DNA from 2 places in the Streptomyces capparidis genome. Region 1 is predicted to be linked to the other one. Evidence: riboswitches for the same ligand, from Rfam matches in the RefSeq annotation. Region 1 holds a riboswitch; the other holds the start of a gene.
What was found. Region 1 has a riboswitch for thiamine pyrophosphate ahead of ACYVO2_RS02850 (purine-cytosine permease family protein). Riboswitches for the same ligand answer to the same signal wherever they lie in the genome.
Positions count from the first base shown of each region.

Region 2: linked by a shared signal. The riboswitch ahead of thiO (glycine oxidase ThiO) and the one ahead of ACYVO2_RS02850 (purine-cytosine permease family protein) in region 1 are both predicted to bind thiamine pyrophosphate.

Region 1 is NZ_BAAGTD010000002.1:185,084-194,545, forward strand. Features, by position in the region: gene ACYVO2_RS02845 (glycerophosphodiester phosphodiesterase family protein) at 1-735, opposite strand, end outside; gene ACYVO2_RS02850 (purine-cytosine permease family protein) at 740-2,134, opposite strand; TPP riboswitch at 2,128-2,239, opposite strand; gene ACYVO2_RS02855 (S1C family serine protease) at 2,572-3,882, shown strand; tRNA gene ACYVO2_RS02860 (tRNA-Ser) at 3,932-4,018, shown strand; gene ACYVO2_RS02865 (hypothetical protein) at 4,144-4,596, shown strand; gene ACYVO2_RS02870 (UTRA domain-containing protein) at 5,636-6,055, opposite strand; partial or broken gene ACYVO2_RS02875 (winged helix-turn-helix domain-containing protein) at 6,182-6,367, opposite strand; gene ACYVO2_RS02880 (SCO3933 family regulatory protein) at 6,560-6,925, shown strand; gene ACYVO2_RS02885 (FtsK/SpoIIIE domain-containing protein) at 6,931-8,280, shown strand; gene ACYVO2_RS02890 (hypothetical protein) at 8,369-8,566, shown strand; gene ACYVO2_RS02900 (hypothetical protein) at 8,650-8,838, shown strand; gene ACYVO2_RS02910 (DUF2637 domain-containing protein) at 8,984-9,462, shown strand, end outside.
Region 2 is NZ_BAAGTD010000015.1:134,323-143,784, forward strand. Features, by position in the region: gene pknB (Stk1 family PASTA domain-containing Ser/Thr kinase) at 1-1,869, opposite strand, end outside; gene ACYVO2_RS14935 (thiazole synthase) at 2,057-2,851, opposite strand; gene thiS (sulfur carrier protein ThiS) at 2,860-3,078, opposite strand; gene thiO (glycine oxidase ThiO) at 3,075-4,331, opposite strand; TPP riboswitch at 4,328-4,441, opposite strand; gene ACYVO2_RS14950 (hypothetical protein) at 4,490-4,846, shown strand; gene ACYVO2_RS14955 (NAD(P)/FAD-dependent oxidoreductase) at 4,922-6,112, shown strand; gene ACYVO2_RS14960 (Rv2175c family DNA-binding protein) at 6,297-6,662, shown strand; gene thiE (thiamine phosphate synthase) at 6,659-7,321, shown strand; gene metF (methylenetetrahydrofolate reductase [NAD(P)H]) at 7,489-8,406, shown strand; gene ACYVO2_RS14975 (hypothetical protein) at 8,500-9,411, shown strand.

The sequences.
Region 1 (9,462 bases):
CGCGACGTAGCCGGGGTGCGCGCGCAGCAGCCGGATGCTGGGCCCGGCGACGCGGACTCCGGGCGGGAGCCGCCCGTCGCGGTAGCGCGGCGAGAGGTACGTCATCAGGAACACGGTCGGCAGGTCGGGCGCGCCCGCGAGGACGCGGCGCAGGGAGCGCGCTGAGAAGCTCATCACCCGCACCCGCGAGGGCTCCCCCGGCCGCGGGCGGTCGAGCCCGAACCGGCGCAGCAGCTCCAGCAGCCGCTCCTCGACCTGCCCGGCCCACCGGGTGGGGTGCTTGGTCTCCACGGCCAGTTCCACCCGGCGGTCGGCGTCCACGACCAGTTCCAGCAGCCGCTCCAGGGTGAGCACGGAGTGCCTGCGGCCGGTGCCGCCCGCGCCCGGGGTCTCGGCGCCGGTGGTCTCCACGCCCTCCCAGTCGTCGCCCGCGGACCGCTCGCCGCGCTCGGCCGCCTTCCACGAGCCGAAGTCCAGCGCGGCCAGGTCGGCGAGTTCGAGCGTCGAGACGGCGCCGCGGCCGTTGGAGGTGCGGTCGACCCGGCGGTCGTGGACGCACACCAGATGGCCGTCCGCGGTCAGCCGCACGTCGCACTCGAGCGCGTCGGCGCCGTCCTCGATCGCTTTCCGGTAGGCGGCCAGGGTGTGCTCGGGGGCGTCCTCCGAGGAGCCGCGGTGGGCGACGACGCGGATGGCGCCGCGGGCGCCGCCCGGGCCGGTGTACGCGGTAGTCACCGGGTCATCGTGCCACCGCCCGCCGCCGGACGGGGAAGGAGAGGGCCAGGGCCGCGACCGCGGCGACGACGAAGGAGAACAGGGACGCCGAGGTCCACTCGGTGGCGTGAATGCCCGTCAGTTCCTGGGCGCGGGCCCAGAACCGGGGCCAGAAGTCCGCCCAGCCGGTGAGTTGCGTGGGGTTGATGAGCTGGTACGTGGCGAAGCCGAGGGCCCAGGGGAGCAGCATCGCCCAGCGGGTCGGGGCCTGTTGCGACATGTCCCAGCCGCGCCGTCCCGTGCCGAGGAAGTAGTCGGCGGCGGTCACGGCGAACATCGGGACGAACACCGAACCGATCAGATAGAGGAACGACTCGTATGTGGAGAAGTCGTCCACCATCATCGCGAGCACGGTCACCAGCGTCCCGATCCCCAGGGTCAGGATCCGCCGGTCCACCCGGGGCAGCAGGTTGTGCAGGGACATCGCGGTGGAGTAGACGTTCGCGAACGACTGGTCCACCTCCCGCACCACCAGCACCAGGAAGAACACCCATCCCGCGGTCACACCGAGGAACGTGTCGAAGATCTTGTCCGTGTCCCCGCCCACCTGGAGCAGGGCGATCAGGCCCAGCAGGTAGCACCACACCTGCGCGGTGGAGTAGCCGACCAGCGTGCCCCAGAACGACCGGGCGGACGAGCGGGAGTGCCGGGTGTAGTCGGCGGCCATCGGCACGAACGACACCGCGACCGCGAGCGCGGAGTCCACGGCGGGCAGGAAGCCGTCCCAGGAGCCGTCGTTCAGCGGCGGGGTGTCCGCGCGCAGCAACTGGACGGTGAAGTAGAGCATCGCCACGCCCACGGCGACGGTCACGTACCGCCGCAGCAGCCGCACCGACCCCAGCGGCCGGATGGTCAGCGCGGTGGTGAGCACGCCGGCCAGCGCCACGTACAGCCAGTGCGGCCCGCGGCCGTCGGTCATCGCCTCCACGCCCATGGTGATCACGGTCAGCTCGAACACGCCCCAGCCGATGCACTGCACCACGTTCAGCACGGTCGGCAGGTACGAGAGGCGGGTGCCGAACAGGCCGCGCAGCAGCGCCATCGCGGGCGCGCCGGTGCGGGCGCCGAGCACGCCGGAGACGGCGAGCATGGCGGTGCCGAACAGGGTGCCGACCACGGTCGCGGTGAGCGCGGCGAGCAGGGACAACTGCGGGTGGCCGCTGGGGGTGAGCACCCAGGCGGCGCCGGAGAAGCCGAGCAGGCTCACCCCGAGGTTGGCCCAGAAGGCGGCCTGGTCGCGCAGGCCGAGGGGCCTGGGCGGCGCGGTGTCGAGGACCAGAGGAGCCTCGGCGTGCGCCGGGTCACTCGTACGGGTGGACGTGCGCGCGGAATCCTCGCGCGCCGATGACGGTGCCGTCACGACGGCTCTCTCCCTACGCCGGCATTACCCGGACAGGTTCAGGCGGTCGGCACGGTCTCCAAGTGCCCTCTCAGCCCGGTTCCCCGAGCTCCCGCGTGTGCGTTCGACCGGTGCATGGTAGGCGCTGTACAGGAGCCCGCCAAGCAGCGACGACCAGAAGATCCCAAAATAGGAACATTAACCGGAGATAAAGAAGACGCCCGCTCCGTGCCGGGACTGCTTACGGCGGTTCAACGCGGGATGAGAGAGGCTTGGGCACTGAAGGACGACGGAACAGTCCGGGACGCGGCGCCACCGAGCCGCCGCCCCGGCACGCGGAGCGGCCGTACGCCGGGCGACCGCCCCTACCACCGGCTGACTGTGCGACGAAGGAGACCGCTGTGAGCACCGAGCACGAGAACAGGCCGACGGGCGCCGGAGGGCCCGACCAGCCCGGCATGGACTCGACCGCGCAGTTCCCCGCCGCCGCGACCCCCGCCCCCAACCCCGCGGGCCCGCCGCCACCCCCCGGGTACGCCCCCGGCCCCGTCCACGGCTCCCCGTACGCCGCCCCGCCCACGGCCACCTTCCCCGGATGGCCGCAGGCGCCCGGCCACGGCGCGCACGGCGCCCCTCCCCGCCGCGGCCGCGGCGGCCTCGTCGCCCTGGTCGCGGCGGCCGCGCTGCTCGCGGGTGCCCTCGGCGGCGGCATCGGCTACGTGGCCGCCGACAGCTCCGACGGAGGCGGCGGCAGCACCACCGTGTCCACCTCCGCCGACCCGGCCGCCCTCAACCGCAAGCCGGACAGCGTGGCGGGCATAGCGAAGTCGGCCCTGCCGAGCGTCGTCACGATCAACGCCGAGGGCCAGGGCGAGAGCGGCACCGGCACCGGCTTCGTGTACGACAAGGAAGGCCACATCCTCACCAACAACCACGTCGTCGCCCCCGCCGCGGAGGGCGGCAAGCTCACCGTCACCTTCTCCGACGGCAAGCAGTACCGCGCCTCGGTGGTCGGCCGCGCCCAGGGCTACGACGTGGCCGTCATCAAGCTGGACGACCCCTCCGGCGTCAAGCTGACCCCGCTGCCGCTCGGCAACTCCGCGGAGGTCGTCGTCGGCGACCCCACCATCGCCATCGGCGCCCCCTTCGGCCTGTCCGGCACCGTCACCACCGGCATCGTCAGCGCCAAGAACCGCCCCGTCGCGGCCGGCGGCGGCGACGGCACGCAGCCGTCCTACATGAGCGCCATCCAGACCGACGCCTCCATCAACCCCGGCAACTCCGGCGGCCCCCTGCTGGACGGCTCCGGCCGGGTGATCGGCATCAACTCCGCGATCCGCCCCGCCGACAGCGGCAGCGATCCGTTCGGCGGCACCGAGCAGGGCGGCAGCATCGGCCTCGGCTTCGCCATCCCGATCAACCAGGCCAAGTGGGTCGCCGACACCCTGATCAGGACCGGCGAGCCGGTGTACGCGGTGATGGGCGTCCTGCGCAACGACGAGTACGACGGCAAGGGCGCCCAGATCTCCCCCGACTCCATCGACGGCACCCCCGCCATCACCCCCGGCGGCCCGGCGGCCCAGGCGGGCCTGAAGCCCGGCGACGTGATCACCAAGCTGAACGACACCCTGATCGAGAGCGGCCCGCAACTGGTCAGCGAGATCTGGACCTACAAGCCCGGCGACAAGGTGAAGGTCACCTACGAGCGCAACGGCCAGAGCCGCGAGGTGACCCTCACCCTCGGCGAAAGGAAGGGCGACAACCCCTGACCCCTACCGTTAGGCTGACCTCCGTGCCGTCACGGGCAGTGACGGCACTGGAGGGTTGCCCGAGCGGCCTAAGGGAACGGTCTTGAAAACCGTCGTGGCGGCGACGTCACCGTGGGTTCAAATCCCACACCCTCCGCAGGTAGGTGGCCCCTGACCAGCTCTATCGGTCGGGGGCCCACTTGCTTTCATCTAACTGTGGAGCACCGTCACTGCCTCTGGTTCACCGCACTAACGGGCACGTGACGGGCACGGGGAGTGTGGATGGCTGGGGCGTTGGAATGGCTCGCCGCGGGCGGTGGCATCGTCGGCGCAATCGGTGGTCCTGCGGGCCTCTGGGCAGCATGGCACCAGCATGTGCAGGAGAAACGGCGTCGTCAGGCGCCCCCTCCCGAGGTCGGCGATCTGCTGGCGCGACTTGCCTCGTCGGCGAAAGAAGTAGTCGCTGGCTACAAGGAACATGAGTGGTGGAGCGGCTCCGGTGTGCGAGACATCGAAAAGCGGCTCCGTGAGGTCTCGGTGTTGATCAGTGACGCTCAGCTATCTATGCAGATAGACAATGCCGTCAGATACCTGATGCTCGCTCGGCTCGCTGTCACCTTTGAGCAGTCCAGTCGAGAGGAAGTCGTGCGTCTGGTTCATGAGCAGGCTGAGTGCGCGGGGACGTGCGCAGAGTGGACGGAGAAGGCGATCAAGCGCTTTCAACAGCTCTCCTAGCCCTGAGCCGACCGCCTGGGTGACGTGACCCCGCAGTATGAAGTGAGTAGGTCCTGATCCCCGGTGGGGTTGGCTCGCGCCAGCGAGACGGCCCCTGCCTTGGTTCTCCCCGGTTGGTCGGCATCTTCGATGCACCCCGGAGGTTCTGGGGCCGCCACCTCCGGTGTCCCGCAGCGTGCCTTGCCAGGCTGGCGGTCCCAGGTTCTCCGGGGTACACCCGCAGGGTGCCGGCCTGCCGGGGAGGGCCAGGGCTTCCTCACCACCCGCCCAACCGCAGGGATCGGTTCCCCCTCCCTGGGCAGGCTCGGCCGGGGTCCGGGGCGGAGCCCCGCCGCCCACCCGCCCAACCTCCACCCGCCTCCTCCCGGTTTCCTTGTCGTGCCGCGCTGCTTGTCTCCCCCGGTTTCCGTGTCGGCGGTTGCGTGCCTGGTGCGTGTGTGCGGGATGCGTCGGCCACCCCGGTAGACCCGGCCTCGTACGGCCCGGTGTGACCGGCCCGGGGTTTCGGATCGGCGGGCCGGACCGGGGGTTGGGTGCTCCTGGTGGGGTCGGTGCCGGGGTTGGGCTGGGCAAAGCGTGAAGCGGGTTCCCCCCGTTGTCGTGTACGGGGGCGGGGCCGGGCGCGCGGGGCGGAGACAGGAGCGCGCCCGGCCCCGGCCCCCGGCCCGCCGGGCGGGCCGGGAGGTGGACCCGTAGCGACGGCGTGAGCCGGTTGCCCGGCCCGCACCGGACCCCGCCGGGAGGGAAGCACCCTGCTCGGGAAGGGCCGCCGGAAGAGGAGAAGCCCCGGGGGCGGGGCTCCGGGGCACGTCACGCGGGATCGGTCGAGACGGCGAGCGGCGGGCTTGCTGCCGCACCTTCCCCGCCACCGCGGCGGAGCCGACCACCCGCCCGAGCCGAACCGGGCAAGGGAGGGAAGCAAAGCTTCTGCGGCCCCCACCACCCCGGCGCCCACCCCCACCGGCCGGGAGCCCCCTCCCCGCCCGGCACGGGCGGGCTTGATGATGTAGGGAAACTCGTAACGCACCCTCCAGGGTGATCACCCCTCCAGGCGGTACTCAAGGATATAGCTCCCTGCGTCCAGAACCATCTGGGTGAACTCCACTCGCTTCCCGTCGCCAGCAAAGGCTGTCCTGCAAATCTCGATGACGTGTGCTCCGGGCGGCAAATCAAGGCTTTCGCGCTCATCCTCACCCGCGACACGGCAGCGGAGTTCTTCTGTAAATCGCTCCGGCTTAGCTTCCAATTCCGCCAGTCGCGCGTAGGCGCCACCGGGCCCGGTGTCTCGTTGTTCAATCTGTGACCCACGAACGAGATCCGCAGGGTAGTAAGACGTCGCTAGCTGAACCGGCCTACCGTCCACGATGAACTTCCGAATCCTGGCTAGCACGCTGGCCGATGACCCCAGTTCAAGCACGCGAGATACGAGCGCTGGAGCTTCTATCTCCTGGACGTCCACGTTTACAGTGAGTGAGCGACTGTCAATGTCTGACGACCATACGGAGCTTCCCGACCCCCAGTTAGATTGGGAGAGCCGCTCATTTGCGACACGCCGGATTGATTGAAAATCTCTGATGTAGGTGCCTGATCCGGATTTCGAGTAGACCAATCCTTCGGAAGCGAGGATTTTAAGGGCCTTGCTCGCGGTGTTCTTCGCGACGCCATATTCGCGCACGAGTGCCGGTTCGCCGGGTAGGCGATTCTTTGCGGAACGGAATTCCCCGGACTCAATTCGCGCCCGCAAGTCGTCTGCGATTTGCCGCGCTGTCATAGCCAAAACGGTTACTCCTTAGCTCCCTAGGGTGCCAGTCTAGTCCCGGCCCGCGACAGGCGCGAGCGACGACGCTCGCCACTCCACCCCAGAATCCTCCCTAGGGAAGGCTGTTGACATCCCTAAGGAGCTTTGCTCTACTGGTCGCAACGGACCTCCCTAGGGAGATCGCCGCATCAGAGGAGTGTGCTCATGCCGTCGTTCAAGATCGACCTTTCCACCGCCACGGTGTTCGTGGCGACGCCGCCCGTGCCGAAGTTGGCGAACCGCCGGACGGGGGAGATCGCGACCGATTCCCAGACCGGTGCGCCGCTGGCGGTGATCGGGCTGCTGGTGTCGGACGAGGGTGAGGGGAACCTGTACCAGGTGACCGTGCCGCAGACCGGTGTGCCCGAGGGGCTGACCCCGGGGACGCTGGTGGCGGTGACGGACCTGCGGGCCCGTGACTGGGAGTCGGAGTTCAACGGCCAGAAGCGGCACGGGATCTCCTTCCGCGCGGTCGCGGTGACCTCCCTCGCCCCGGTCCCGGTTCCGGCTTCGGCGAACGGCAAGGGCTGATCGCCGTGTCCGAGTGGCTGACCGTGGCTGGCACTGGTGCCCCGCTCGCTGTGGCGGGGGCCGGTGCGGCCGTGGCCCGGGTGAAGGCCCCGTCGGTGTACTGGGCGACGGTGGGCCTGCCGGTGACCGTGGCGCGGGTGTCCTCCTCCTACCGCAACGTGATGGACGCCTGCGGCCTGACCGTCCAGCCGACCCGGCTGCGCCGCCTGATCGCCAAGGCCACGGACTGTGAGGTTCTGCCGGTTCCGCCGCGCCGCACGGGGATGCGCCCCACCACCCGGGGCCTGAACTTCCGCCTGCGCCTGGCCCCGGGACAGGAGCCCGCCGACGTGATCGCGGTGACCGAGCGGCTGCGGCACGCGTGGGGCGTGTACTCCGTCCACGTCGTCCCCATCCGGCCCGGCGTGGTGGAGCTGCGGCTCCTGGGCTATGACGTGCTGCGCCGGGTGCGCATGCCGCGCCGTGCCCGCGCCGAGTTCCTGCGGGTGCCGGTGGCGCTGCGCGATGACGGTTCGGCGTTCGTGCGGGACTTCCGCGCCATCCCGCATGAGCTGGTCATCGGCGCCGGGCAGTCCGGGAAGTCGATGTTCCAGCGGAACCTGATCTCCCGTCTGGCTCCTCAGCCGGTGGCCATGGTCGGCATCGACTGCAAGTTGGGTGTGGAGATGGCTTCCTTCGCCCCGCGCCTGTCGGCGCTGGCGGACGACCCGGATGCGGCGCTTGAGGTGCTGCGGGTGCTGACCGGGATGGAGATGCCCCAGCGCTTCGAGGCCCTGCGCGAACACCAGCGCGTCTCATCGCGGGTGCCGGACGCCGAGATCACCTCGGACATCTGGGGCCTGCCCCCGCACGCCCGGCCGGTGCCGGTGATCGTGTTCGTGGACGAGGTGGCCGAGCTGTTCATGGTCGCTTCCAAGGAGGATGAGAAGCGGCGGGATGAGCTGGTTCAGCACTTGATCCGGTTGGCTCAGCTCTCCCGCGCGGTCGGCATCTACCTGGAGGTGTGCGGGCAGCGCTTCGGCTCCGACCTGGGCAAAGGCGCGACCTTGCTGCGGGCGAACCTGACCGGGCGGGTGTGCCACCGGGTCAACGATGAGTCGTCGGCGGAGATGGCGCTCGGGGACATCTCCAAGGCCGCTGTGCTGGCCGCGACGCACATCCGCCCGGACCGCCCGGGAACGGCCGTGGCCGGGGATGTCTCCGGTGGCTGGTCTCGCATCCGCACCCCCGAGATCTCCCTGTCGGCGGCGACGGCCATCTGCCGGAAGTACGCGGACATGATCCCGGACCTGCCGTCCCTGGCCCCGTTCCGCCCGGTCACCGGGCCCGTGAACGAGTACACCGAAGCGGCCTGATCCACACCCCTTCCCCGGTCGGCGCGACCGTCCTTTGCGCCAGGTCCCGACCCGGTCCATGCCCGAAACCGTCCCGAAAGGAGAACCCATGGCCTCCGCCGGAAAGCGCGGCACGGCCCCGCGCGGGCCCGTGGTCAAGGCCACCGTCCCGCCCCCGGAATGCCCCGCCTGCAAGGGAGAGGGGCAGGTCGCCCGCACGGTCAGGGTCGGCCGCAAGCGCCGCCCGGTCGGCGAGCAGGAAGGCATCTGCCTGACCTGCTTCGGCTCCGGTGAAGCCTCGGAATGAGTCGAAACACCCCGCGTGCGGGGTGTCCGCAGGAGTTGGCCTTCCTGCGCTGAGGAGACAGGCCAGACAGCGAGGAGGAAACAGTGTTCGGAAAGAAGAAGGACGAAGGTGCCCGGCTGATCCCGCAGCGCGAGACCCCGAGCCGGTTCAGCAAGCGCATCAAGGGCCAGGCGGAAGTGTCGTGCGACGAGCACAAGCTCACCGAACCGTTCCTGACCTGGACTGAGGCACAGCGGATCCGGCACGAGCACAACATCAGGCATCACCGGTAATCGGGCGTCGAAACACCCCTATCCCTGTGGGGGTGTTCACAGGAAATGGCCTCCCTGTGCTGACGAGACAGGCCAAACCCACCACCCGCGTCAACACCAAGAGTCACAGCCCAAGAAGTGAAAGGACCTCGCGATGCTCGCCAGTATGCGCGTCAAACTCACCCGCGTTGACGCAGTACTCGTACAGGCCGTGATCGCCGGGGCGCTGTCCTTCGCTCACCTGCACGAGATCGCCGAAGCGGCCGGGCAGGACGGCTGGAAAGCCTGGGCCTACCCGATCAGCGTGGACCTGCTGCTGGTGGCTGCCTGGCGTCGCCTGCGCACGGGGGCGGCCAAGGTCGCCGGGTGGTTCTGGTTCCTGATCGCCCTGGCCGCCTCCCTCGGTGCCAACGTCGCCACCGCCGGGCTGCTGGACCTGAACAACCCACCGGGCTGGCTGCGCATCCTGGTCGCCGGGTGGCCCGCGGTGGCGTTCTTCGGCGGCACCCTGCTCGCCCACACCCGTCCCGCACCTGCGGCCGACCACGACCGGGATGACACGGCGGTCACGGTCGAACAGGTCACCCCCGCCCCGCCGGCTGTGGGGTTGGCTCCGGAGCTACCGCCCACCCCCACCCCAGAGCC
Region 2 (9,462 bases), on a different contig from region 1:
CTCGAAGCCCGCCTCCTCGAGGATCTCGCGGGCCTCGCCCTCCTTCTTGCCCTTCACGTCCGGCACCTCGAACAACTGCGGCCCCTTGGACAGCGTCACGGTCACCTGCGCGCCCTTGGCCAGCCGGCGCCCCTCGCCGGGCGACTGGAGGACCACCGAGCCCTCGTCCACCTCGTCGGAGAACACCTTCCGCGAGGACGTCCGCATCTCCAGCCCCGCCGCCGACAGCTCGTCCTGCGCCTCGTCCAGCGTGAGCCCGACCAGGTCCGGCACGTCCACCGGGCGGCCCTTGCTGATCACCAGCGACACCGGGGCGTCCGGCTTGACCCGGCTGCCCGCCGCCGGGTCGGTGCGGATCACCCGGCCCTCGTCCACCTCCTCGCTGAACGCCAGCTTGGCGGTGCCGACCGTCAGCCGGGCCTCCTCGATCAGCCGCTCCGCGTCCTTGCGCTTCTCGCCCTTCACCGCGGGCACCGCGAGGCGCTCCGGCCCCTTGGACACGGCCACCGTGACCGTGCCGCCCTCGCGGATCCGCTCGCCCTGCGCCGGGTCCGTGGAGACGACCTTGTCCACGGGGATGCTCTCGCTGAACACCTCCGTGATCCGCGCCTTCAGCCCGTCCTGCTCCAGTTGGTGCTCGGCGGTCGCCTTGGACTTGCCCAGCAGGCTCGGGGTGGTGGTGTAGCGGCCCAGGCCGACGAACCACACCAGCGCGGCGACGCCCGCCACCACGGCCACCACCGCCGTGATCGTCAGCGCCGCGCGCCCCGGCCGCAGCCACGGCCGCCGCAGCCACGACACGGGCGGCGGCCCCGCGGGAGGGTCGGCGGGCGGGGTCCCGGGGCCGGCCGGCTCCGGCGGGAGCTGGAGCCTGGAGGTGCGGTTCAGCGCGTCCCCGGCCGGGCGGCGCAGCCGGGTGGTGCGGGCCGCTTCCTCCCCGGCGCCCACGACGGCGGTGGCCACGGCGGTGGCGGGCGGCTCGACGTCCAGCTCCTCGTCGGTGAGGGCCCGGCGGGTCGCGCGCAGGAGCAGCAGCATCTCGGCCGCGTCCTTCGGGCGCCGCCCCGGCTCGCGGGCGGTGGACCGGGCCACCAGGCCGTCCAGCTCGGCGGCGAGCCCCGGCACCTTCGCCGACGGCGCGGGCACGTCCTCGTTGACGTGCTTGTACATCACCTGCATGGCGTGCTCGCCGTCGTGCGGCCGGGAGCCGGTGAGCATCTCGTACAGCAGCACCCCGCACGCGTACACGTCCGTGCGGGCGTCCACGGTGCGCTGCTGGATCTGCTCGGGGGACAGGTAGGGCACGGAGCCGATCACGGTCTCCGCGGAGGTGGACGTGATCGTGCCCACCGCCCGCACCAGGCCGAAGTCGGCGACCTTCACCCGCCCGTCGTCGCCGATCAGGACGTTCTCCGGCTTCACGTCACGGTGCACCAGACCGGAGCGGTGCGCGGCGCCGAGGGCGGCGAGCACCGGCTCGAGGATGTCCAGCGCGGCCCGCGGGTGCAGGGCGCCGCGGCCGCGCAGCACGTCGCGCAGCGTGCACCCGGAGACGTACTCCATCGCCAGGAACACCCATTCGCCGTCCGTGCCCTGGTCGTGGACGCCGACGACGTTCGGGTGGGACAGGCGGGCGACGGCCTTCGCCTCGCGGATGAACCGCTCCACGAAGCCAGGCTCCGCGGCCAACTGCGGGTGCATCACCTTCAGCGCCAGCACCCGGTCCAGGCGTGTGTCGACGGCCCGGTAGACCGTGGCCATGCCTCCGCCGGCGATCCGCCCCTCGACCCGGTAGCGCCCGTCGAGCGTCCGCCCGACGAGCGGGTCTCCCCCGCCGCCGAAGGAGGGAGACGGGTCCTGCGCCGTCATATCCACGTCACGGAGTCTACGAGCCGGGGGGTTCCCGGCACGCCGCGCCGCAGGGGCTCGCGGGGCAGGTCGGTGATCTGTGCCGGAACCGTGACGTCGCCGTTGCGGTCACACCGTGTCGGGGCGCGGCGAAGTCAGTGCTCCGCGCGCGCCGGTGTCCGGGGGGAGAGCCCGGCCGGGCCCGCCCTCAGAACGCCGGCCGCTCCGGGTCCAGGTGGGCCAGGCCCGCCACCGGGGAGGACGCCTCCGCGTGGTGGCGGCGGGGAATCCGGCCCGCGCGCCGCGCCAGCCGGCCCGCGTCCACGGCGTGCCGCATCGCCTCCGCCATCAGCACCGGCTCCTGGGCGCGGGTGACCGCGGACGCCAGCATCACCGCGTCGCAGCCCAGCTCCATCGCGAACGCCACGTCGGACGCGGTGCCCGCCCCGGCGTCCAGGATCACCGGGACGCCGGCGCGCTCCACGATCAACTGGAAGTTGTGCGGGTTGCGGATGCCGAGCCCCGAGCCGATCGGGGAGCCCAGCGGCATCACCGCGGCGCAGCCCACGTCCTCCAGTTTCCGCGCCAGCACCGGGTCGTCGTTGGTGTACGGCAGCACGGTGAACCCGTCGTCCACCAGCGTCTCCGCCGCGTCCAGCAGCTCCACCGGGTCCGGCAGCAGGGTGCGCTCGTCCGCGACGACCTCCAGCTTCACCCAGTCGGTGCCCAGCGCCTCCCGGGCCAGCCGCGCCGTCAGCACGGCCTCGCCCGCGGTGAAGCACCCGGCGGTGTTGGGCAGCACCTGGATGCCGTTGCGCCGCAGCACCCCGAGCACCGAGCCCTTGACGGTGGGGTCCACCCGGCGCATGGCGACGGTGGTCAGCTCGGTGCCGGAGGCCAGCAGCGCGCGCTCCAGCACGTCCAGGCTGGGCGCGCCGCCCGTGCCCATGATCAGCCGGGAGGCGAAGGTGGTGCCTGCGATGGTCAGCGGGTCGTCCGCCATGGTGGTGCTCAGCCTCCCTGGACCGCGGTGAGGACCTCGACGCGGTCGCCGTCCCGCAGGGTCGTCGCCGCCCACCGGCCCCGGGGCACCACGGCCTCGTTGACGGCGGCGGCGACGCCGGACGGCGCCGTGGTCAGTGCGGCGACGAGCCGGTCGAGGGTGGTGCCCCCGGGGACGTCGCGGGGCTCTCCGTTGACGGAGACGGACACGGTGACGGTCGAGGTCATGGGGCAACCTTCCGCTCGTCGGAATGCGCGTCGGACTGCTCGGGGGCCCGCCCCGCGGCGTGCCCCGCCCGGGCGGGCGCGCGCTCCGCCCGGCGGGGGACGGCGGCGGGGAAGCGCCCGGGGGAGAAGGGGCGGGCCAGCTCGGGCACCTCGCCGGTGGTGAGGATCCGGGCCATCACGTCTCCGGTGACCGGGGTCAGCAGGATGCCGTTGCGGTGGTGCCCGGTGGCCAGCAGCAGCCCCGGCAGCGCGGTCGGCCCGAGCAGCGGGGCGTTGTCGGGGGAGCCCGGCCGCAGGCCCGCGCAGGTCTCGGCCAGCGGCAGCTCCGTGATGCCGGGCACCAGCTCGTGCGCGTCGCGCAGCAGCTCGTACACGCCGCCCGCGGTGACCGTGGTGTCGTCCCCCAGCTCCTCGGAGGTCGCCCCGATCACCAGCTCCCCGTCGGCCCGCGGCACCAGGTAGACGTGCCCGCCGCGCACCACCGCCCGCACCGAGCGGGACAGGAACGGGGCGAACGGCGCCGGGATCCGCAGCCGCAGCACCTGCCCCTTCACCGGGCGCACCGGCGGCACCACCTCCGCGGGCAGCCCCGCCAGGCGGTCGCTGCGGCTGCCCGCCGCCACGACGGTGCGGTCCGCGGCCAGCACGGAGCCGTCCGCGAGCACCACCCCCGTGGCCCGGTCCCCGCTCACCCGCACCCCGGCCGCCGCGGCGCGGACCAGCTCCACCCCGGCCCGCTCGCAGGCCAGCACCAGGGCGTGCGCCATCCTGCGGGGGTCCACCTGGTGGTCGCCGTCCACCCGCAGCCCGCCGCGCACCCCCGGGGCCAGCATCGGCTCCAGGCGGCGGCACTCGCGGCCGGTCAGCCACTGCGCGGACAGGCCGAGGGAGGTCTGGAACGCGTGCAGCTCCCGCAGCTCCGCCCGGTCGTCGGCGTCCAGCGCCACCGCCAGCGTGCCGCACGCCCGGTACGCGCAGTCGTAGCCGGACGCCTCCTCCAGCTCGGCGACGAACGAGGGGAAGCGCTCCGCCGACGCCAGGTTCAGCCGCAGCAGCGTCTGCTCCCCGTACTGGAGTTCGGTGACCGGGGCCAGCATGCCCGCCGCGACCCGCGCCGCGCCGCCGCCCGGCTCCGGGTCCACCACCGCCACCCGCAGGCCGCCCTGTGCCGCCCGCCACGCGGTGACCAGGCCGACGACCCCGCCGCCGACCACCACCACGTCCGGGTGCGGCGCCCCACCGGAGGATCGCATGACGAACGTGCCCTCCCTTCGCCGGCATGACCCGGATCAGGTTCGTACGGTCAGGGGCCGCCCAGCCCCACTCTCAGCCCGGTCGAGTCCGGGCTCCCGCGTGTGCTCTACCCTGCCCAGCCTAGCCCCTGCCGCCGACCGCACCCCCGGAGCCCTCCGTGACCCGCTCACTCGACGGACTCGTCCTCGCCCCCGTGGCCGACCCCGAGGGCGGTGAGGTCGGCACGCTCACCCGCTTCCGCTACCGGGAGGCGGACGGGCGGATCTGGGCCTCGTACGAGGGTGGCTCGATCGAGCGGGGGTATCTGGTGGGCACCAGGCAGGGCGACCGCCTCGACTTCCGCTACGTGCAACTGCGCACCGACGGGGGCACCTCGTCGGGGCACTGCGTGAGCACCGTGGTGGAGCTCCCGGACGGCAGGCTGCGGCTGGAGGAGACCTGGGAGTGGGAGTCCCAGGAGGGCAGCGGCACCAGCGTCGTGGAGCAGGTGGACGCGGCGGCCGACTGCCGGTGATCGTCCCGAGGGCGGCGCACCCGCGGCCCCCGGTTGCTGGGAAGTGTCTGTCGATGGCTTGGACGAGGAGTGCGGATGCGGCGGGTCGTGGTGGTCGGAGCCGGGATGGCCGGGGTGCAGACGGCGGTGTGCCTGCGCGAACAGGGATTCACCGGGCGGCTGACCCTGGCCGGTGACGAGACCCACCCGCCGTACGACCGGCCGCCGCTGTCCAAGGGGCTGCTGCTCGGCACCGCCGAGAGCTCCGCGTTCGACGTGGACTTCGCCGCCCTGGACGTGGAGCTGCTGCTCGGCCGCCGCGCCGTGGAGCTGCGGCCCGCCGAGCACACCCTGCTCACCGACGCGGGCCCCGTCGAGTACGACCGCCTGGTGGTGGCCACCGGAGCGGAGCCGCTGCTGCTGCCCGGCAGCGGGGCCGCGCCCGGCGTCCATGTGCTGCGCACCCTCGACGACGCGGTCGCGCTGCGGCCCGTGCTGGAGCGGGGCGACCGGGCCGTGGTGGTGGGCGCCGGGTGGATCGGGGCCGAGTTCGCCACGGCGGCGCGGCAGGCCGGGTGCCCGGTCACCGTCGTGGAGGCGGCGCCGACCCCGCTCGCCGGGGCGCTGCCCGGTGAGGTCGGGGAGCGGATGCGGCCCTGGTACGCCGAGGCCGGGGCGGAGCTGATCACCGGGGTGGCGGTGCGGTCCGTCGAGGTCGGCTCGGTGCTGCTCGCCGACGGGCGGCGGCTGCCCGCCGACGCCGTCGTGGTCGGCATCGGGGCGCGGCCCGCCACCGCCTGGCTGGAGGGCTCGGGGGTGGCGCTCGGGCCCGACGGGTCCGTCCTCGCCGACGACCGGCTGCGCACCACCGCGCCCGACGTGTTCGCCGTCGGCGACTGCGCCTCCTTCCCCTCGGCCAGGTACGGCACCCGGCTGCTGGTCCACCACTGGGACAACGCGGTGCAGGGGCCCAAGGCGGTGGCGGCGAACGTGCTCGGCGCCGAGACGGCGTACGACCCGGTGCCGTACTTCTGGTCGGAGCAGTTCGGCCGCTTCGTCCAGTACGCCGGGCACCACTCGGCGGCGGACGAGCTGGTGTGGCGCGGCGACCCGGGCGAGGCGGCGTGGTCGGTGTGCTGGCTGCGGGACGGGGTGCTGGCCGCCCTGCTGGCGGTGGGCCGCCCCCGCGACCTGGCGCAGGGCCGCAAGCTGATCGAGAAGGGCGCCGCGATGGCCCGGCCCCTCCTCGCCGACGCCTCCGTCCCCCTGAAGTCCGCGGTGGCCTGAGACCCCGCCTCCCCGGCGGCGGCACGGCAACGGGGCGGGGCCCCCGCCCCGCCCCCGCGGCGGCGCGCCGCGTCTTCCCGTCGTGCCCCTTCCGCGCCCCGCGCGGTCCCCGCGCCTCCGTCTCGCCCGGACGGGCGGGGGTCGTGAGTACCCGGATGTCCCACCGGGATGGCACGCTTGTTTCGTGACCGAGATCGACGCGAAGCTTGACGCACTCGTGGGCTCCTGGCTGACCCTCCCCGACATCGCGGAGCGGCTGGACGTGGAGGTGACGAGGGTGCGGCAAATGGTCAAGGAAGGCCTGCTCATCGCCGTGCGCCGGGGCGAGAACCGCGCGCTGCACGTCCCCGCCGAGTTCATCGGCGAAGGCAGGATCGTCAAGGGCCTCACCGGAACGCTGACCCTCCTCAAGGACGACGGGTTCAGCGACGAGGAGGCCCTGGAGTGGCTGTTCACCGAGGACCCCACCCTCCCGGGAACGCCCGTGCGGGCCCTGCGGGAGAACCGGGGCACCGAGGTGAAGCGCCGCGCCCAGGCGCTCGCCCTGTGAGCGACGGGAGGGCCGGCACCCGGCGCGAACGGCTCGCCGGCGCCCTGCTCTACCTGTGCACCGACGCCCGCACCCGGCAGGGCGACCTGCCAGAGTTCCTCGACGCCGTCCTGGCCGCCGGGGTGGACATCGTCCAGCTCCGCGACAAGGGCATGGAGGCCCGCGAGGAGCTGGCGCACCTGGAGGTGTTCGCCGAGGCCGCCCGCCGCCACGGCAGGCTGCTCGCGGTCAACGACCGGGCGGACGTCGCCCACGCCGCGGGCCCCGACGTGCTCCACCTCGGCCAGGGCGACCTGCCGGTGCCCGCCGCACGGGCCGTCGTCGGGGAGGGGATGCTGATCGGCCGGTCCACCCACGCCCGGGCGGAGGTGGACGCGGCCGTGGCCGAACCCGGCGTGGACTACTTCTGCGTCGGCCCGGTGTGGCCGACCCCGACCAAGCCCGGCCGCCCCGCCCCTGGCCCGGACCTGCTGCGGTACACCGCGGGCCTGGCCCCGGCCAGGCCCTGGTTCGCCATCGGCGGCATCGACCTGGGCAACCTGGAGCAGGTGCTGGACGCCGGGGCGCGGCGGGTCGTCGTCGTCCGCGCGATCACCGAGGCGGACGACCCGGGCGCCGCGGCGGCGGAGTTCGCCAAGCGGCTGCGGGAGCGGGCGTAGCCCGGGGGCCGGGTCCCGGCGGGCGCCGTGCCCGCCGGGATCCGGCCATCCCCGGCCCCGGCGCGGCTGACGCGGCGGTGGAGCCGCGCTCCAGTCGTGCTCTCGGAGGGTGAGACCGCGCCTTCGCGGAGTTCTCGCTGGTCCGCTCCGCTGGTTAGCCTTCCGCCATGGCCTTGGGCAGACCTTCCACCCGCACCGATCGCGCGGCTCTCATCCGCGACCTGATCGCCTCCGGGCACCGCTCCTACTCCTTCGAGTTCTTCCCGCCGAAGACCGACAAGGGCGAGCGGAGCCTGTGGGACGCGATCCGCCGCATCGAGGCGGTGTCTCCCACCTTCGTCTCCGTGACGTACGGCGCGGGCGGCTCCTCCCGCGAGCGCACCGTCCGCGTGACCGAGCGGATCGCCTCGGAGACCACCCTCACCCCCGTCGCGCACCTGACCGCCGTGGACCACTCGATCGCGGAGCTGCGCAACATCATCGGCCAGTACGCCGACGCCGGGATCCGCAACATGCTGGCGCTGCGCGGCGACCCGCCCGGCGATCCGCAGGGCCGGTGGGTGCCGCACCCGAAGGGCCTGACCTACGCGGTCGACCTGGTGCGGCTGATCAAGGAGTCCGGGGACTTCTGCGTCGGCGTCGCCGCGTTCCCCGAGAAGCACCCGCGCTCCGACGACTGGGAGAGCGACGTCCGCCACTTCGTGGACAAGTGCCGGGCCGGCGCCGACTACGCGCTCACCCAGATGTTCTTCTACGTCGAGGACTACCTGCGGCTGCGGGACCGGGTGGCCGCCGCCGGTTGCGAAACCCCGATCATCCCGGAGATCATGCCGGTGACGAACGTCCGGCAGATCGAACGCTTCGCGCAGCTCAGCAATGCCGCCTTCCCGCCGGCGCTGGCCGAGCGGCTGCGCACGGTCGAGGACGACCCGGCCACGGTGCGCGCGATCGGGGTGGAGTACGCCACAAAGATGTCCGAGAGGCTCCTTGCGGAAGGCGCACCTGGCCTCCATTTCATTACCCTGAACCACTCGACGGCGACGCTGGAGATCTACCAGAACCTCGGGCTGCACCAACCGGTCTGACCGTCCGATGGAAGCCCCGGCGCCGTACCACTGTGCCACCGGCCGGTCACGGCCGCCGACGGCATCCATCGACGGCAAAAGGAAAGTGCGCCCATGGGGTACACGGTGCTCTACATCGCGTTCGGGGTCGTCGCGCTGTGGCTGCTGGGCGAAGTGCTGTTCCAGTACAAGGCCCAGCTCAGGTGGCGGGTGCTGGCGTTCGCCGGGTTCCTCGGCGTGGTCGGGGGCGTGGCCGCCAAGTCGGTCGTCCTGATCGCGGTCGGCGCGATGGCGTTCGCCGCCGGGCAGACCTTCGTGACCATGTCCTACCGCCGCGGCTTCTCCGCCGGGTGGGCGCTGGCCGGGCGGCCCTCCGTGCCGGGGCGCCGCCGCGGCGCGGGGCGATCGGCGCCCACCCTCGCGGTGTCGCCGGTCGAACCCGAGGGCGACCTCGCCGCGGCGGAGCCCGCCGCCCCCGTGTACCAGCCGCACACCATGGACGACGACACCGGCGGCTACGCGGCGTACGGCTCCTTCGCCGCCGCGCCGGAGGAGCCGCCCGCGCCCGGCGCCCACGACCCGTTCACCGTCGGACCCGAGCCCCAAGCCGCCCCGCCCGGCGGCGAGTGGGCCGGCTACGACACCGTGGCCCAGCAGAGCGCGGGCCACGGCTGGGCCGACTACCCGCCGCACACCCAGGACGTGCGGGACGTGCAGGGCTACGGCTGGCAGGACGGGTACGGCGGCCAGGGCTGGGACGAGCAGCACGGCTACGCCGCGGACCCCGCCCACGACGGCACCTGGGACACGGGCCAGGGCTGGCCCCAGCAGCCGCCCGCCCCGTCGTACCCCGGCGAGGGCGGCTACGACCCGTACGACCCGTACAGCACCCCGCCCGGCGGGGTGTGGGTGCCCCAGCAGCCCTCCGCCGAACCGTATCCGCAGCCGGACCCCGGCGACCCGGGCCAGGGGTGGCAGCCCGAGGCGAACGACCCTCCCGCCGGCTACGACCCGTACCGCCACTGAGCCCGCCCGGCCCGCCCCGTCCGCGCCGGGGCGGGCCTTGGCCGCGCCGGG